DNA from 3 places in the Pseudomonas sp. ABC1 genome. Region 1 is predicted to be linked to each of the others. Evidence: riboswitches for the same ligand, from Rfam matches in the RefSeq annotation. Region 1 holds a riboswitch; each other region holds the start of a gene.
What was found. A riboswitch is a leader RNA that binds a small molecule or an ion and turns the genes downstream of it on or off. The one in region 1 is predicted to bind cobalamin.
Positions count from the first base shown of each region.

Region 2: another riboswitch for cobalamin. It lies ahead of cobO (cob(I)yrinic acid a,c-diamide adenosyltransferase); the one in region 1 lies ahead of HW090_RS06110 (TonB-dependent receptor).
Region 3: another riboswitch for cobalamin. It lies ahead of HW090_RS13780 (energy-coupling factor ABC transporter permease); the one in region 1 lies ahead of HW090_RS06110 (TonB-dependent receptor).

Region 1 is NZ_CP058349.1:1,389,629-1,392,903, forward strand. Features, by position in the region: gene rapA (RNA polymerase-associated protein RapA) at 1-1,066, shown strand, start outside; cobalamin riboswitch at 1,115-1,316, shown strand; gene HW090_RS06110 (TonB-dependent receptor) at 1,409-3,275, shown strand, end outside.
Region 2 is NZ_CP058349.1:129,965-133,239, forward strand. Features, by position in the region: gene HW090_RS00395 (PvdJ/PvdD/PvdP-like protein) at 1-937, shown strand, start outside; cobalamin riboswitch at 997-1,209, shown strand; gene cobO (cob(I)yrinic acid a,c-diamide adenosyltransferase) at 1,296-1,904, shown strand; gene HW090_RS00405 (ABC transporter substrate-binding protein) at 1,904-2,779, shown strand; gene HW090_RS00410 (iron ABC transporter permease) at 2,776-3,275, shown strand, end outside.
Region 3 is NZ_CP058349.1:3,149,297-3,152,571, reverse strand. Features, by position in the region: gene HW090_RS13785 (sce7726 family protein) at 1-88, opposite strand, end outside; gene HW090_RS13780 (energy-coupling factor ABC transporter permease) at 428-1,108, opposite strand; cobalamin riboswitch at 1,163-1,366, opposite strand; gene HW090_RS13775 (SLC13 family permease) at 1,578-3,275, shown strand, end outside.

The DNA.
Region 1 (3,275 bases):
TTATCTGGAGAGCAGCCCGCATGAGCGACTGTTCCTCTGGTACCACCAGGCCCTGAACGCCTTCATCAACACCTGCCCGACCGGCAACGCCCTGCAACATCGCTTCGGCCCGCAACTGCTGGCCCTGCTCGATGATGCCGAGGCAGCCCCCTTCCAGGCCTTGCTGGAGGAGGCCCGTGGCGAGCGCGAGCGCCTGGAGGCCGAGCTGCATAACGGTCGCGACCGTCTGCTGGAACTGAACTCCGCGGGCGGCGAGAAAGGCGCGGCCCTGGTCGAAGCCATCGAAGAGCAGGACGACCAGTACAGCCTGCCCATCTACATGGAGAGCCTGTTCGACGCCTTCGGCATCGACAGTGAGGACCACTCCGAGAACGCCCTGATCCTGCGCCCCAGCGAGAAGATGCTGGATGCCAGCTTCCCGCTGGGCGACGACGAGGCCGTGACCATCACCTACGACCGCGCCCAGGCGCTGTCGCGCGAAGACATGCAGTTCATCACCTGGGAACACCCGATGGTGCTGGGCGGCATGGACCTGGTGGTATCGGGCTCGATGGGCAACACCGCGGTGGCGCTGCTCAAGAACAAGGCCCTCAAGCCGGGGACCGTGCTGCTGGAGCTGCTGTTCGTCAGTGAAGTGGTCGCACCGCGTGCCCTGCAACTGGCGCGCTTCCTGCCACCGCTGGCGATTCGCTGCCTGCTCGATGCCAATGGCAACGACCTCGCGCCCAAGGTCGCCTTCGACACCATCAACGACCAGTTGGAAAGTGTCCCCCGCGCCAGCGCCAACAAATTCATCCAGGCACAGCGCGACATCCTGGCGCGTCAGATCGCCGTTGCCGAAGGCAAGGTCGCGCCCAGCCACGCCAAGCGCGTCAGCGAAGCACAGCATCGCCTGACGGCCGACCTGGATGAAGAACTGGCACGCCTGATCGCCCTCAAGGCGGTCAACCCGAGCGTACGCGACAGTGAAATCGACGCCCTGCGCAAGCAGCGCGAAGACGGCCTGGCCATGCTGGAAAAAGCCGCGCTGCGCCTGGAGGCGATCCGCGTACTGGTCGCCGGCTGAAGCACTGCCCATCCCTTGCGCACATAAGGTCCAGGCCTTATCGTGCGCACGCTTCAAATCCCTGCAGGTGTGCCCCCTGGGCATTAAACGGGAAGCCGGTGAGCCCCTTGGCAAGGCCGGCGCTGCCCCCGCAACGGTAATCGATCACGACTGACCCTCGGCACCCGCTCATGCGCCACTGCACCCCGGTGTGGGAAGGCGAGCGGATGGATCGAAAGCCCGGAGACCGGCCTGCATGGAACCCACTGGTGTTGCGGAGGGCAGCACCATCAGGCTCCGGCGCGTCCGGGCGCCTGCTCCTGCCCTCCTCAAAAGCATTACGCTCTTTTGAGGATTTACCCGATGAAACTGTCCCGTCTTGCCCTGGCCATCAGCCTGCTGCCCCTCGCAGCGCACGCCGTTGCCGAGGATGATCCACTTGAACTCGCCCCCACGGTCATCACCCGCGCGACCGACCTGAAGAACCCGGCCCCGGCCAGCGTTGCCGTGATCACACGGGAACAGATCGAATCCAGCGCCAGCAACAACCTGCTCGACCTGCTGCGCACCCAGGCCGGCCTGCAGATCCGCGACACCATGGGCGATGGCAACCGTGCCATGCCCAGCCTGCGCGGCTTTGGCGAAAATGCACCGAACAACACCCTGGTGGTGGTCGATGGCCGCCGCCTGAACCAGCCCAGCCTGGCCGGTCCCGATCTCAACAGCGTGCCCCTGGCCAATATCGAGCGCATCGAGATCATCCGAGGCGCCGGCACCGTGCTCTATGGCGACCAGGCCGTGGGCGGGGTGATCAATATCATCACCCGCACGCCGCAGCACAATGAGGCCTATCTGGAGGCCAGTCGCGGCAGCCATGACCTGGAAGCCTATCGCGGGCATGTCAGCCAGCAACTGGGGGCAGGCTTCTCGCTGTATGCCAGTGGCGAGACGCGCAACACCGACAACTACCGCGACCATAACAACGGCAACTACAGCAATGCCTTCGGCCGCCTGCGCTATGACCATGCCAGCGGCCATGCGCTCTACGAATACCAAACCGTCGACGACGAGCTGCTCTACCCCAACGCCATGTCCCGTGCGCAACGCAGCCTCGACCGCAAGTTCAGCAACTCGCAGGCCTGGTTCGACAGCAAGACGCAGGTGCACCGCTTCGCCCTCGAACAGCGCCTGGGCGATATCTGGGGCCTGAACTTCGACTACAGCGAGAGCGACCAGGATGGTGTTGGCAGTTGGGGGCCAGGCTCCGACTACACCCAGGACACCCGCACCAAAACCTTCAGCCCACGCCTGACCGGCCGCTTCGACAATCGCCTGGGCCAGGCCGAGTGGCTGCTGGGCCACGACCATGTCACCAGCGACTACGAGAACCGTGCCTCCTGGAGCGCCACCCTGACCCGCCAGACCCTGCGTGACTGGTACACACAGTTCAGCCAGACGTTCAATGACGAACTGACTGCCACCCTCGGCTACCGCGCCAGTGAAGTCGACGACGACAACCACGGCCTAAACCGCAAGCACCGGGACCGTGAGGGCAGCACCAGCATCGGCCTGAGCTGGCAGATCGACCCGAACCTGCGCACCTTCATCAAGCGTGAAGACGTGCTGCGCTGGGCGAATGTCGACGAGAACGCCTTCACCGCGCCCGAGGTGGTATTCCTCAAGCCGCAGACTGGCGACTCCTGGGAAACCGGCATCGAATGGAAGGACCAGCGCCAGCGCTACCAGGCCACGCTGTATCGCCTGGCCCTGGACAACGAGCTGATGTACGACCCCTTCGCCAACGGCCCCTACGGCCCCGGCTCGGGCGCCAATATCAACCTCGACAAGACCCTGCGCAAAGGCCTCCTGCTGGAAGGCGAGCGCCAGTTGAGCGACGCCCTCAGCGTCGGCGCCCAATATAGCTTCACCGACGCCGAGTACCGGGCTGGCACCTTCCAGGGACAGCAGGTGCCCTGGGTCTCTCGCCACAGCGCCAGTGCCCATGTCGCCTATCAGCTCCTGCCCGGACTCAAGGGCTACCTGGAGACGGTCTACACCGGCAAGCGCTACTACTCCGGGGATGACGCCAACACGCAAGGCCAGGCAGGCAGCTACACCCTGTTCAACGCAGCCCTGCGCTACGACTATCGCCAGTTCAATACGCGCCTGCGCCTGAACAACCTCACCGGCAAGCGTTACGACGGCTTCGCCAGCAAGACCAGTCGCTATC
Region 2 (3,275 bases), 1.3 Mb from region 1:
GCAGCGGCGTGGGGTACGGAGCCTGGGTTGGCAGCCAGGGCCGGAAGGCCAGGAGCGGGATGCGCGGGGCAAGGAGCGCCACCGCAACGGCTCGGGCGAGGACTTCCTGTTCATGCACCGGGATATGGTGCTGAAGGCACGTGCCATGCAACCGTTGCTTTCCTGGCCCAGTCTGCCGCCGCCACGGCCCTATATCGGCCATGGTGTGCAGGCATTCATCGACTATGTGGAAAACCACGATGGCTATTCGACGCCGCCGTTCTGGGAGATTCCCGGTGATGCTGGCTTCAATGCCTGGCTGCTCGGTATCAAGAGCAGCGAGGGGTATTTCGGTAATTTCCAGCTGTGGGAGGCGCAGTACCAGAACCCTGAGTACTTGAGCACTCTGTGTCTGGGAGAGTTGGGTTCGCGTATCGAGCTGGGTATCCATGACTGGCTGCATATGTGCTGGGCTTCCCTGGCGCGCGATCCTAACAGCGGCCTGCCGATGCCCTATGCGCGCAACCCTGTCGACTTCTCCGAGCGCTGGTTCCGCGAGGACAATGATTTCCTTGGCGATGCCTTCTCGTCCCATGTCAATCCAGTGTTCTGGGCGTTCCATGGCTGGATCGACGACCGTATCGACGACTGGTTCCTGGCCCATGAGCAAGCACACCCCGGTGAAGTGGTGCGCACCCTGGTCGATGGCGTGCCCTGGTTCGCCCCTGGGCGTTGGGTCGAGCTCGCGCGGCCCTGGCTCGGGCCGCAGCAGGCCGGTTGCGGTGCCTGGCTACAAGGCAATGGTGGTGGCGGCGGGGAGTTGGATATCGAGACCATGAAGCTCGCGCTGCGGATCATCCACTCCGACGAGCTGGAAGTGGAGCGCCTGTCCAAGCGTATACCCCGGCGCCCCTGGTACGGTCGGCACCTGCCGCCTGGGCCTGGCGGAAAAGTATAGATCTGGATTCGCTCCACCCGAGCCCTCCCGCTATCGGCTTTCCACTGTTTTGCTGCTAACCTGCCACACCTCGAACAGGTGCCCGCGCCATCTCCATGGCAGGGCTGAAACGGGAAGTCCGGTGAGTCGTGCCCAGCGCATGCCGAGTCCGGCGCAGCCCCCGCTGCTGTAAGCCTGACGCTGCCGTGATACGCCACTGGGGTTCGCTCCGGGAAGGCGCGGTATGCGAGCGACGGCGAGCCAGAAGACCGGCCTGTTATGACCAGGTATGACCCCGGGGTGAGGGTGGTTGCCGCTGCCAGGCCTTTTCGTGCTTGCCTGTGTGCGTCCATCCGGCCCCTTTGCGGAGTGGCGAGCGATGATCGACGAACAGAAGAAGCAGAACCATGCCGAGCGCATGAAGCGCAAGAAGGCCGTGGTCGATGCCGGTATCGACAAGGCGCAGATCGAGCGTGGCATCCTGATCCTCATCACCGGTAACGGCAAGGGCAAGAGCACTTCGGCCTTCGGCACCCTGTACCGGGCGCTGGGGCATGGCCAGCAGGCCGGGGTGGTTCAGTTCATCAAGGGCACCCACGCGTCCGGCGAAGTCATCTATCTGCAACAGCACGCACCACAAGTGCGTTACCACGCGATGGCCACCGGTTTCACCTGGAACACCCAGGACTGGGACAAGGACAAGGCCGCCGCTGACGAAGCCTGGGCCCATGCGCGGGCCATGCTCGCCGATGCCAGTCTGAACCTTGTGGTGCTCGACGAACTGACCTATATGCTCAAGTACAACTACCTGGTGCTGGACGAAGTGTTGCAAGCCCTGCGCGAGCGGCCCGCGCACCAGAGCGTGATCGTCACCGGGCGAGCAGCCAAGCCGGAGCTGGTCGAGCTGGCTGATACGGTGAGCGAAATTCGTGACGTCAAGCATGCCTACAACGCTGGGGTGAAAGGCCAGGCTGGCGTCGATTTCTGATGTTTTTGCGCTTTCGTAGGGGGCCGCAACGGCTTCGCGGGCAAGCCCGCGCCTACGGGGCGGGGGTTGTGCTGTCGCTGCTGGTCGTCCAGGGCGCCATGGCGCTGCCTCGCGTAGTGTCGACCAACCTGTGCGCGGATTACCTGGCACTGGGGCTGGCCGCGCCCGGTCAACTGTTGTCAGTGTCGGCCAAGAGCCAGGATGCGCGGGTGTCGTCCATGCCTGGGCAGGCACGCCAGTACCCGGCGAATCAGGCCACGTCCGAGGAGATTATCGCGCTGCGTCCGGACCTGGTGCTGGCCTCGCGCCGCTGGCTGGCGCAGAACCCGCGCGAGCTGTTCCAGCGCCATGGCATCGAGGTACTGGCGGTGCCGTACCCGACCACCTGGCAGCAGATATTCGACACCACGCTACTGGTCGCACGGCGCATGGACCGGGAAGCAGCCGGGCAAGCGCACGTGGCCGATTGGCAGGCGCGCCTGCAACGGTTACAGGCACGTGAGCGGCCATTCCGCTTGCTATACCTGCGCCCCAATGGCGGCAGTGCCGGGTACGAAACCTATGTCGATACGGTGTTCCAGGCCCTTGGCGCGGAGAACGCCTTCCCGGCACGAGGCTGGGGGCATTACCCGCTGGAGCGCCTGCTCGGTGCTCCGCCGGATGTGCTGGTGAAAGCGGATATGCTGATCGACCAGGGTCATGCCAAGTCATCCTACTGGCGCCATCCTCGGTTGCAGCAACTGTTGCGTCATACCCCTTCGATCACCATCGCCGATAACCGCTGGGGCTGCAGCGATGGGCAACTGGTGACGGCTGCGGAGCAACTGGCCGGGCAACTGGATGCACTGGTCGATACGGGAGTGCTGCACCCATGAACCGGCTGGTGAATCCCATCCTGCTGCTGATACTGGTCGTGTTGTTCCTGTTGTCGCTGAGCATCGGCTCCGTGGCCCTGACGCCAGGCGAAGTGCTGCGGGCGCTGCTGCAATGGCAGCCGGCCAGTGACGACTTGCGCGACCTTGCGGTACAGCAGTGGATTATCGTGCATGAAATCCGCTTGCCCAGGGTGTTGCTGGCGATCCTGGTCGGTATGTCGCTGGGCACGGCAGGGGCGGCGTTGCAGGGCTTGCTGCGCAATCCGCTGGCCGAGCCTGGCCTGCTCGGCGTCAGCAGCAGTGCCAGTCTGGGTGCTGTGCTGTGCCTCTATTACGGTTACGCCGGGCTGAGCCACTGGCTGCTGCCGGGGGCTGCCATGGGCGGCGCAGCGCTCTCGACACTGTTGCTCTACCTGATCGCCCGCCGCCGAGGCGGCAACCTGACGCTGATCCTTGCCGGCGTGGCGCTGTCCGCCCTGGCGGCGGCGTTGACATC
Region 3 (3,275 bases), 1.8 Mb from region 1:
CTCTTACGAGTTCCCGAAAGACGGCAGAGGAGAAGATCCTCGCGATTGCCGCCTGAACGTGACTCTCTGCCTGCATGACGCTGTTCACCCCATCAAACTCTTCGATTATTCCTTTCTGACCAGCGGAAGGAAGCCCTATGCTGGTGTGGCCAGGATGCCATTATACCCCTTCCCTCATCACCTCGCTTCGGTACAATAGCGGTACGCTAGGCAGCTTGTCTAAATTTCGCTTACCTTCGCCAAACCCGCTTGCAGCTTGAGCTTGAGCTTCCTCCACCTTCGGTACCTTACGATAGGCTCCTGTTGGTTTGCGATCCGGCTAGGCGACTCATAATCCTTTGGTCCACGGTTCGAGTCCGTGTGGGCCCACCATCTTCAAAGCCGCGCATTGCGCGGCTTTTTCGTATCGGCTGCATGGGCGCATATTCTATGCAGCCTGATGCAACCGCACATTGAACAGATTCCCCCTGCTATAGCGCGCCAATGCCTTGGCGGCGGCCAGGACGCCGAGGTCTACCAGGGGTTCGAGCAGGATGACGCTCATATAGGCGAGGCCGAAGGTGCCGACGGCGGCCAGGTTTTCCGTGGTGAAGCCGTGGCCATAGAACGCCCAGAACGCTACCCAGGCGACGATACCGCCCTGATAGGCGGTGGAGAGTGCCAGTGCCTGTTTGTAGGAGGTATCGACGTAGGCGGTGCCTGCCGGAATGATGCGTTTGGCCAACTGGCTGATGGCCCACAGGGGCACCAGTAGAGTCGTGACGTTCATGCCGTACTGGGGCAGGTCGAAGGGCGCGAAGAGCAGGCCTTGCAACAGCAAACCGGCGGCCAGGCCGATGGCAGCGGCGCCCGCGCCGAACAGCAGTAGCAACGTGGAGCCGAGGATCAGGTGCACTTCCGAGACACCGACAGGGTGGTGCGGCAAGACCTCGAAGAAGCAGAACACCAGAACGGTGGTCAGCAAGCTGCGCAACAGCAGTGCAGTAGCGCCGCCATTGTCGCGGATAGCATCGCGTGCCAGTTTGACAGTCAGGCCAAGGCCACCCACTGCCGTCATGTAGCTGAGACCCAGTTTGGCGCCTTCGACGACGCCCGGTTCGATATGCATGTGATGTCCTTGCCGCGCCCACCGCGCGATCGTCAGGGGAAGAAAGCGAGCGTGATGCCCGTTCGAGCGGATGGCAGGTCTCCTGGCTCACGGCCTGCGCTTCGCTCCCTTCCCGGCTGGCAGGCCAGTGGCATATGAGCGTCGCTTACCGTTTACAGTTGCGGGGGCAGCCAGGGCATTGGCGTCTCATCGCCGCACCCTGTTCCCTTTTTACCGGCTCGCCACAGGCAAAACCGGACCATCGCGATAACCTTACTTGGCAACATTCTGAAAAGACAGGGGCGAATGGCCCTGCCCAGGGGCTTGCGGTTATCCGCCATCGCCGCAAATAACCATGCAGCATATGCACCTTATAAAACGATCTTAGACGTGCCTGGGCTAATGCCATTATCGTGCGCGCCTTGCGCGGCAGCCGGGTTCCGGAAGCCGATACCTCACACGAGATTCGCGCGCTGTTAAGGATGCCCCCATGCCGTTCGGCGATGACCTGCCGTTGATTTTTGTCGCCTGCCTGATGGGGTGGGTGCTGTTTGCGTTCGTACGCGAGAAGTGGAGCCCCGACCTAGTCGCAGGGATCGCGGTAGCGGTCCTGCTGGTCAGCCAGTTGCTCACGCCCCATGAGGTGCTGAGCGTCCTCTCCAACCCGGCGCCCGCCACCATCGCCTGCATGTTCGTGCTGTCAGCGGCGCTGGAGCGCACCGGTTGCATCGACACACTGGCCACCTGGCTCGGCGGGATCGTCGGTAGCAGCCCGACCCGCGTACTGATCGGCCTGACGGTAACCACGCTGGCGATCTCACCGTTCCTCAACAACACGCCGGTGGTCATCATCCTCACCCCGGTGGCCATCGCCCTCGCCCGCCGTGCCGGCATGGCCTCGTCCAAGGTGCTGATCCCGCTCTCGTACATCACCATCCTCGGCGGCACCATGACCATGGTCGGCACCTCGACCAACATCCTCGTCGATGGCGTGGCACGCAAAGCGGGTATGGAGCCGTTCGGCATGTTCGAGATCACCCTGCCCGGCATGGCCTTCGCCGCCGTGGGAGTGATCTACCTGCTGACCATCGGCCAGCGCCTGTTGCCCGACCGCGAGAGCCTGTCGCAGAAGCTGCGTCCGAACCTGGAACGCAATTTCATGAGCGAACTGCTGGTCCCCCACGACTCACCGATGATCGGCCTGAGCATCGCCGAGGCCCGCCTGAATGGCGACAGCGGCCTGCAAGTGCTGAAGCTGGTGCGTGACCAGGAAAGCATCAATTCCCCTTCGCGCGACACTTGCTTGCAGGGCGGCGACCTGCTGCTGTTGCACGGCCAGGTCAAGGACGTGGTGGAACTGCGCGCGGGCGGCAAGCTGGCGTTCAACCGGGGCGAGGATTTCGAGACCATCAGCAACAAGGACACCCTGCTGGTGGAGGCCATCGTCGGGCGCAATTCGCGTTATATCCATCGCCCCATGCGTGACCTCGACCTGCCGGCGCGCTACGGCATCGTGGTGCTGGCCGTGCACCGCCAGGACGAGAATGTGCAGGGCGACCTGGACGACTTCCAGTTGCAGTTCGGCGACGTGCTGCTGGTGGAAGGCACGCCCGGACAGATCAAGCGCTTCGCCGACAACGGCGACCTGATCAGCCTCAACACCGTGCAGGAGCGCGCCTACCGTCGTGAGAAGGCGCCGATCGCCCTGCTCGCGCTGGCCTCGGTGATGTTGCTGGCAGCTTTCGGCGTGATGCCCATCGAAGGGCTGGCGATCATCGCCGCCGGCGTGGTGGTCGCCACGGGTTGCCTGGACACCGAAGACGCCTACAAGGCCATCGACTGGAAGATCCTCAGCCTGATCTTCGGCATGCTGGCCATAGGCATCGCCATGGACAAGGTCGGCATGGTAACGCTCATCGTCAGTTACCTGATGGCCCAGGTGCCATGGGCCGGGCCGCTGTTCATGCTGTCGGCGCTCTACCTGTTCACGTCGATAACGACCGAAGTCCTGTCGAACAATGCAATCGCCGTCTTGATGACTCCGATCGCAATCGGCGTCGCAACGCACCTCGGCGTAGACCCTCGTGCCTTCGTCGCCGCGGTGATGTTCGCCGCCAGTGCCAGCTTCGCCACGCCCATCGGCTACCAGACCAACACTTTCGTCTACAACGCCGGTGGTTATCGCTTC